4 regions of the Thalassospira sp. A3_1 genome follow, and region 3 is predicted to be linked to each of the others. Evidence: predicted binding sites of a transcription regulator. Region 3 holds the regulator's gene; each other region holds the start of a gene.
What was found. The regulator LexA, encoded in region 3, represses DNA repair genes until DNA is damaged. The targets are predictions, from matches to a motif close to ATGTTCTANTTTGGTTC.

Region 1 (2,208 bases), on a different contig from region 3:
GCCAAGATCAAGGATTTCACCCATCTTGGAAACGCCTTCACCATACATGATGTCAAACTCGACCTGCTTGAACGGCGGCGCCATCTTGTTTTTGACAACCTTCACACGGGTCTGGTTGCCGACGACCTCGTCACGGTCCTTGATCTGACCGATACGGCGGATATCAAGACGAACCGACGCATAGAATTTAAGCGCGTTACCACCCGTGGTGGTTTCCGGGCTGCCAAACATCACACCGATCTTCATACGGATCTGGTTGATGAAGATGACCATGCAGTTCGAACGCGAGACCGAGCTGGTCAGTTTACGCAAGGCCTGGCTCATCAGACGAGCCTGCAGACCGACATGGGTATCGCCCATTTCGCCTTCAAGTTCGGCACGCGGCACAAGGGCAGCAACCGAATCGACGACCAGAACATCAATCGCACCGGAACGCACCAGAGTATCGGCGATTTCAAGCGCCTGTTCACCCGCATCGGGCTGCGAAATCAAAAGTTCGTCGGTATTCACACCAAGCTTGCGGGCGTAACCCGGGTCAAGCGCGTGTTCGGCATCGACAAAGGCGCAGGTCCCGCCAAGTTTCTGTGCCTCAGCAATGGTGTGCAGGGCCAGTGTGGTTTTACCCGAACTTTCCGGACCGTAAATTTCGACGATGCGGCCACGCGGCAGACCGCCAATCCCCAACCCGATATCAAGGCCAAGTGATCCGGTCGAAATGGCTGAAATATCCACCGCACTATCGCGCTGGCCGAGCTTCATGATCGAGCCCTTGCCAAATGCGCGTTCGATCTGCCCAAGGGCGGCTTCGAGTGCCTTCTGCTTATCCATCGTATCTTTATCCACCAAATGCAGCGCGGTCTGAATCATTTTCCGAACTCTCTTATTCCACAGGGCCGGGTAGGATGCAACGCAGGCGGTTCCCCGGTCCTAAATGCGGAACGCCACCGCTAGGTGCCCCGCCGGATAACTGGCATCACGCCAACCATTTTCCGGCAAACGCATTGAGAACATAATGCGAACAATCTCATAAAAAAATGGATGTTGCAAGTTTGTTCTCATTTCAGCGATAGAGAATTCACACACAGCGAACAGGAACGATCACGACAGCCGCGCAGCACCTCAGAAAACAATTCAGCCGAAATCCTGTTTCACGTGGTTATTTTCAGGTGTTCGTGACGATGGGCGTGACCATGATCGTCATCGCCATGGTGATGGGCTTCGACATGCAGTTCGCCCGGAACGGAATAAAGCTGCCCATGGCGAACCCCCGGCTGTGCCAGAACCTGATCGGCAAATCTGCGGATATCGGCAAGCTTGCCGCGCAGGGTAACACTCTCAAGGCAGGTATCATGATCGATGTGGAAATGCACGGTCGAGACCGTCAGGTCATGATGTTCGTGCTGCGCGCTCATCAAGCGTGACGCCAGCATGCGTTCTTCATGATCATACACGTAATTCAGAACCGCAATGCCAACGCCGCCAGTGTCTTCGTCAAGCTTGATGTTCTGAAGCTTTTCCCGAATCAGGTCACGAAAACCTTCGGAACGGTTGGTATAGCCGCGATGTTCAAGGAAGGCATCGAATGCCTCCATCAAATCGTCTTCGATCGATACGGTCACGCGGGTCATACGAATTCCCTTTCAGAATCATCAGCTTGACTCGTATGAACAATTTTGAAAAGTTCACACAGCCTTTCAACTCCCTTAATCTCCCAAAGGATAGCAGATGTTTCAATCAAAGTTCACAACCCCGCTTGCAATTGCCGCGCTGGGGTGCCTGATTGGTTATGGTGCAACGGCCCACGAATTCATCGCCAGCAGCAAAACCGACCCCGCAAATGACAAAAACACTGCTGTATTCATCCTCGATTCGACCCATGTTTTCGGCTCCGCCGAAGAAGCCGAAGCCCCAAAGCATGTAGCCGCACAATTAATCACTCCCTCGGCCGCCACCGATCTTGATGTTAGCGAAAATGCGGATGCCCCCAATCTGACCGGTACCTTTACCCTTTCCGACGAACCGGCATGGCTTGTCGGACATCGCCTTCCGGTGATCTGGTCACAGACACCCGATGGCTGGAAAGAAGGCGGGTCGGATGTGAACCCGGATGCCATTGCATCCTCGCGCTTTGAAAAGTTTTCCAAAAACCTGACCGGCGGTGACGGAAATGCAGCGTTTGTTTCAACACCACTCGGCCACACGCTTGAA
Region 2 (2,208 bases), 470 kb from region 3:
CAGCATGACGATCCGCGCGGCACACAAAGCTTTGCCAGCTTCCGCCTGCGCATCCCGCTTCAGGATTTTGGCGACAATCCCAAACCGCGCCTGAACGCTATCGAACGCCGCATGACCGATCCGATCATACGCGACATTGATATCGTCAGTCAGGCCGGGCAATTCACCACGGCAGAGGAAATAACAAGCACGGCCAACGGCAACACCATCACGCTTGTCAGCAGCGCAACAACAGCAAGTGCCGACCTCGCCACGACCATCTCATCCGCCGGTGCCAATTCGACCGTGATCCTGAATGGCAGTTTTGCCAACGTGAACAGCCGCCTTGATGTTCAAAACGGCCAAACCATCATGGGAACGGGCAATCTTGATGTTAAAACACCTTCCGGTCGTACTCTGACCATCACCACACCGGGTGCCAGCCTGAGCGGCCAAGGCGGCACTCCGCCCGGCTTTGGCAGTCCAAGCCATATTTTCAACATGGCCGACAATAGTCGCCTTGTTGGCGTTACTGTCTCAACCACCTCCGCGGGTGCGACCACAGCAGTGCGGATCAACGGCGTGAATAACGTCGAAATCATCAATAGCACATTGACCAGCAACGCTACGGGCAACACGTCCTTTGGCATACAGGTTATCGGAAACGCACAAAACACCGTCATTCGCGGTAATACGATCACAGCCACCAGTAACGATACCTTTGCCTATGCCCTGTCAGTCATCGGATCAGACAACCTCGTCTTCGAGAACAACACACTCAATGCCAGCGGGGCGGCAACCAACCACCTGATCTTCTTTAACCTGAACAATACGAATCTCTCCGGCTCCGGGAACAGCGGCAATGTAAGTACATGCAATGTCGGTGGCGGGACAAACACCGGCTCCATCAGTTTCACGACAGCAACGCCGACCTGCCCGTAATCAGGAAAGCTGTTGATAGCCAGATGATGTCAAATCAACGGCCTGCCGCTGTCCGCGTTGACATCGGTGCGGGCAACCTGGGCACTGCGTATTTCGCTTGAATGTTCCTATTTTGTTCTATATTTTGAACATATGCGAAACATCATCGAACCGACATCCGATCACATCGAAACCGCCCAACCGGGCGAAGGATGGAGCCATCCGGATTTTGATCCGGGTCTGCTGCCCGCGCGCCGACAAAAAGGCCGCGGGGCGGTATCGAACATTGATGGCCGATTTGAACGCCATATCCATCAGGCGGTCGATGATGGCTGGATGACCAGCCTGATGGAAGATCAGGACGCGCCGCGCATCCGCACCACCCTTGGCATTGATGGCGCGCGCAGCGTGATCACCAAAAATCAAAGCCCGGATGTGCCGTTTGACCGTTCGATCAATCCTTATCGTGGCTGTGAACATGGCTGCATCTATTGCTTTGCCAGACCAACACACGCCTATCTCGGCCTGTCGCCGGGGTTGGATTTTGAAACAAAGCTGTTCTGGAAGCCCGACGCCCCAGCACTTTTGCGTAAACAGCTCGCCGCCAGAAGCTACATGCCCGCCCCGATTGTCATTGGCACCAGCACCGATCCCTATCAGCCGGTTGAACGTGAAAAGCAACTGACCCGATCCATCATCAAGGTGCTTGGCGATTGCCACCATCCTTTTTCGATTATCACCAAAGGCGCACTGGTCACCCGCGACATTGACCTGATCGCGCCAATGGCCGCAAAAAACCGTGCGTCGGTCGCGGTATCGGTTACAAGCCTTGATCACAGATTATCCAACCTTCTTGAACCGCGTGCCTCCGCCCCGCACCGTCGACTTGATGCCATTCGCAAACTTGCCGATGCCGGTATCCCGGTCACGGTCCTGTGTGCGCCGATCATTCCCGGCCTCAATGACATGGAAATCGAAAATCTGGTCACGGCGGTGCGTGATGCCGGGGCAACATCCGTATCCCACATCGTTGTCCGCCTGCCGCTTGAAATCGCCGATCTGTTCGAAGAATGGCTCGAAGCCAATTATCCGGACCGCAAGGCAAAGGTCATGTCGCTGATCCGTCAGATGCGCGACGGCGAACGCTATCAATCCGAATTTGGCACCCGCATGCGCGGCACCGGCCCGATTGCCGATCTGATTGCCAGACGGTTTGATGCCGCACGCAAAAAACACGGCATGACCGGTCGGTCGCTCAACCTTGATTGCAGCGGCTTTGTCCGCCCGAACGCGAACGGGCAGATGTCG
Region 3 (2,208 bases):
TGACCGGGTTGCTGGTAACCGCAGTGACCGCCCCGATCATCGGGTTTCATTTCGGGCGGATTTCGATGATCGGGATCGTGTCTAACCTGATTGCCATTCCGGTTATGGCGTTTTGGGTGATGCCTTTGATTGTGGCGACGCTTGTTCTGATGCCGTTCGGGGCCGGGGCATTGCCCTTGTGGTTGATGAAACCCGGTTTGACCCTGCTGATTGAAACGGCCTCTCTTGCTGCCGATCAGGCGTGGGGGCTTTGGCATGTCGAGCAGTTCAGTGCCATATTTGCCATCGGTATCATGATGGCGATTGCCTGGTGGCTGGTCTGGCGGGGGAACGCGATTGCCCGGTTGGCTGTCATTCCGCTATGCTTGGCGATGATGGCGCAAATCCTGTATCGCCCGGCGGATATTCTGGTTTCCGGGGATCAGGAAAGCTGGGCCATCCGGGACCGGGAGCAAAACAGGCTTATCCTGCCCGAAGGCATATCGGATTTTCAGCAATCGGTCTGGATGGCGCGGTTTGGCATTGCTGATCATGATGCCGATCAGATTATCGAGAAATGCGATGCCACGGTTTGTTCTGCGAGTGTCGGGGGACAGCGGGTGATTGTTGCCAATGATTTTGCCAATCCGTTCTATGCGTGCCGCCATGCCGATATGATCATCAGCCTGAAACGCGATATGCCGCGTGATATCTGCGCGCATGATGTGACGGTCATTGATGATGACATGCTGTGGTGGAAGGGCGGTGTATCGGTTTCCCTGCGACCGGGGGCTGCCTCGGTGATTGAAACCGTACGGGAAACGTCCGGCACCTGGCCGTGGATTATTATCGGGGGCAGAGTGGTCAAATAAAAACGCCGCCAGGCAAGGCCGACGGCGTTTTAGGTATCTCGGTATTTTTCTGCTGATCAGTATTGGCGCAGCAGACCTATCAGGCGTCCCTGAATACGGACACGTTCCGGCGACAGCGCACGCGTTTCATAACGCGCATTGGCCGGTTCCAGCAGAACTTCGCCGCGACCGCGTTTTAGACGTTTCAGGGTGGCTTCAGCGTCGTCAACCAATGCGACAACAATGGTGCCGTCATTGGCCTGCTCACACCGCTGGATCAGAACCGTATCGCCATCAAGAATGCCGGCGTCAATCATCGAATCACCGGAAACCTCAAGCGCATAGTGATCGCCGGTCCCCAAAAGGGCGGCAGGAACCTGCACCATTGTGGTCTGATCGCGAAGGGCTTCGATCGGGGTACCGGCCGCGATCCGGCCAAACAGCGGCAGGGAGACGGATTCACCAGAGTCCGAGAAGGCTGATGGCACGGTTGCCGGCCGGTGGGCGGCCTTTCGCGCGGTTGCGATGGATGTCACATTGGCGGGTGTTTCAGCCGCGTCATCATCGTTATTATCGGGAAGACGCAGGACTTCAAGTGCACGGGCCCGATGAGCGAGGCGGCGGATAAAGCCGCGTTCCTCAAGCCCGGTAATCAGGCGATGAATGCCGGATTTGGATTTCAGGTTCAGGGCTTCTTTCATCTCGTCAAAGGAGGGCGAGATGCCATGATCGCGAAGGTAATTATCGATATAGACCAGCAATTCGTATTGCTTGCGCGTCAGCATGATTTTTCCCGAACCAGTAATAAGAACAAACCGAATACATGAATGTTCTACTTTGGTTCTTGCCGTTCGTCAAGCACCACAAGCCAAAAAATCGCTGTTTAAGGGCATTCTTTCGGTCAAGAAACGATATTCCGGTACTTTCGGGGGTCAGTCGGCGGTGAAAAGACCCGATTTTCCGCCTTCCTTATGGACGACGCGGATATCGGTAATCCGCATGGTCTTGTCGACGGCCTTGCACATGTCAAATACGGTCAGTGCAGTAATGGAAACGGCGGCCAGGGCTTCCATTTCGACGCCGGTTTTGCCTGTGGTCTTGCAGGTTGCAACGATATCGACCGCATCGGTATCGGTTGCCAGTTCCAAGGTGACTTCGACCGAGGTCAGGGGTAGGGGATGGCATAGCGGTATCAGGTCGGGGGTTTTCTTGGCCCCCATGATCCCGGCAAGCTGGGCGATGCCAAGAACGTCGCCCTTTTTATGGCCGCGTTCGGCAATCAGCCGGGCCGTTTCCGCCGACATCAGGACACGGCCCTTTGCGATGGCGATGCGCGCGGTATCGGTCTTGGCCGAAATATCGACCATGACGGCATTAC
Region 4 (2,208 bases), 190 kb from region 3:
TCAAACGCATGGCCAAAATCGAAATGAGCCTGGAAATTGAACTTGGCGTGACCGGCGGTGAAGAAGACGGCATCGGCCATGATCTTGACACCAGTGTCGAGGAAATCGATCCGCGTCTTTATACCCGTCCCGAAGAAGTCGAAGAAGCATATCGCCGTCTTGCTCCGCTTGGCCATTTCTCGGTCGCGGCGGCATTCGGCAACGTTCATGGCGTTTACAAACCGGGTAACGTAAAACTTCGTCCGGAAATCCTTCTGGAATCCCAGAAATACGTTTCGGAAAAGCATAATCTTGGCGACCGTCCGCTGGACTTCGTGTTCCATGGCGGTTCGGGTTCGGAAAAAGAAAAAATCGAAGAAGCAGTCGGCTATGGCGTCTTTAAGATGAATATCGATACCGATACCCAGTTCGCCTATTCGCGCCCGGTTGGTGAATATGTCGAAGCCAACGCACGTGCGTTCAAGTATCAGGTCGATCCGGATACCGATCAGCCCTACAAAAAACAGTACGATCCGCGCGTCTGGGTCCGCGAAGCCGAACTTTCGATGGCAGCCCGCCTCGAAGAAGCTTTCAAGGATCTTGGGGCAACCGGTCGTTCGGTTACTAAAGGCTGATCGTTCAGGATTGCAAAAGCCAGATTAACCCGCCGGTTTGTCCGGCGGGTTTTTTCTTGCATTGTCTTGCGCTACGACAAAAACAAACTACTCCTGACAGATACTGACAGGAACTGTCAGGGGTGCGCTTGCGTATCAGGTTTGGCTCCTCTATACCTTTTCCCGAACATTACAGGAACAAAAGGCCCGACATGCTGACGAAAATTTCGGTTCGCGGTGCGAAAGAACATAACCTGCAAAATATCGATGTTGAACTGCCCCGCGATTCTCTGGTGGTGATCACCGGTCTGTCTGGGTCGGGTAAAAGTTCGCTGGCGTTCGATACGATTTATGCCGAAGGACAGCGTCGTTATGTCGAAAGCCTGTCAGCATATGCGCGCCAGTTCCTTGAACTGATGCAGAAGCCCGATGTTGAATATATCGACGGCTTGTCTCCTGCCATTTCCATCGAACAGAAAACCACATCGCGCAACCCGCGTTCGACCGTGGGAACGGTTACCGAGATTTATGATTATATGCGTCTTCTTTGGGCGCGCGTCGGCATTCCCTATTCCCCGGCAACCGGTCTTCCGATTGTCAGTCAGACCGTATCACAGATGGTTGACCGCGTTATGGAAATGCCCGAAGGCACGCGACTTTATCTGTTGGCACCGTTTGTCCGTGGCCGCAAAGGGGAATACAAAAAGGAACTACGCGATTTGCGCACGCGTGGTTTCCAGCGCGTCAAGATCGATGGCGAAATGTATGACATCGACGAAGCGCCGGAGCTGAACAAAAAACTCAAACACGACATTTCGGTGGTCGTGGACCGCCTGATCGTCAAGGACGGGATTGCAACCCGACTTGCAGACAGCTTTGAAACTGCCCTTGAACTGACAGATGGTATCGTCCTGACCGAAGATGCCAAAACCGGCGAAACAACCGTGTTCTCGGCAAAATTCGCCTGCCCGGTTTCCGGGTTCACGATTGAGGAAATCGAACCGCGCCTGTTCTCGTTCAACAATCCGTTTGGCGCCTGCCCGGCCTGTGATGGTCTTGGCACCCAGATGGAATTCGACCCGGAACTGGTCGTTCCCGACGAAGGCAAAAGCCTTGATGATGGCGCTGTTGCGCCTTGGGCCAGCACCACGTCGAAATATTATTTGCAAACGTTGCGCGCAGTTGCCAAGCATTTCGGCTTCAAAACCAATGTCGCATGGGAAAAGCTTACGAAAACAGCACAGGACATCATCCTGTATGGTTCGGGTGATGAAGACGTCACGGTGACCTATGATGACGGTTCGCGCAGCTACAAGGTATCGCGCCCGTTCGAAGGTGTCATTCCCAACATGTCGCGCCGCTGGCGCGAAACCGATAGCCAGTGGGCACGCGACGAACTGTCGAAATACCAGACGGTTTCAAGCTGTCCGACCTGCGAAGGTCATCGCCTGAAACCCGAAGCGCTGGCCGTAAAGATCGATAAATGCACGATTTCGGAAATTACCGACCTTTCGATTGGCAAGGCTGCCGACTGGTTCCAGGCGCTTGAAGGCAAACTGAATGAAAAAGAAACCGAAATCGCGCGACGTATCCTGCGTGAAATCAATGATCGCCT

Region 1: a site for LexA is predicted at 1,006-1,022, ahead of recA (recombinase RecA). Genes of this name have one in related genera too.
Region 2: a site for LexA is predicted at 1,023-1,039, ahead of J7395_RS16675 (PA0069 family radical SAM protein). Genes of this name have one in related genera too.
Region 4: a site for LexA is predicted at 779-795, ahead of uvrA (excinuclease ABC subunit UvrA). Genes of this name have one in related genera too.

The regions. Positions count from the first base shown of each region.
Region 1 is NZ_JAGHQQ010000002.1:697,048-699,255, reverse strand. Features, by position in the region: gene recA (recombinase RecA) at 1-867, opposite strand, end outside; gene nikR (nickel-responsive transcriptional regulator NikR) at 1,149-1,628, opposite strand; gene J7395_RS10270 (DUF4198 domain-containing protein) at 1,726-2,208, shown strand, end outside.
Region 2 is NZ_JAGHQQ010000003.1:696,372-698,579, forward strand. Features, by position in the region: gene J7395_RS16670 (right-handed parallel beta-helix repeat-containing protein) at 1-921, shown strand, start outside; gene J7395_RS16675 (PA0069 family radical SAM protein) at 1,054-2,208, shown strand, end outside.
Region 3 is NZ_JAGHQQ010000003.1:226,211-228,418, forward strand. Features, by position in the region: gene J7395_RS14490 (ComEC/Rec2 family competence protein) at 1-851, shown strand, start outside; gene lexA (transcriptional repressor LexA) at 908-1,615, opposite strand; gene moaC (cyclic pyranopterin monophosphate synthase MoaC) at 1,763-2,208, opposite strand, start outside.
Region 4 is NZ_JAGHQQ010000003.1:418,104-420,311, forward strand. Features, by position in the region: gene fbaA (class II fructose-bisphosphate aldolase) at 1-614, shown strand, start outside; gene uvrA (excinuclease ABC subunit UvrA) at 806-2,208, shown strand, end outside.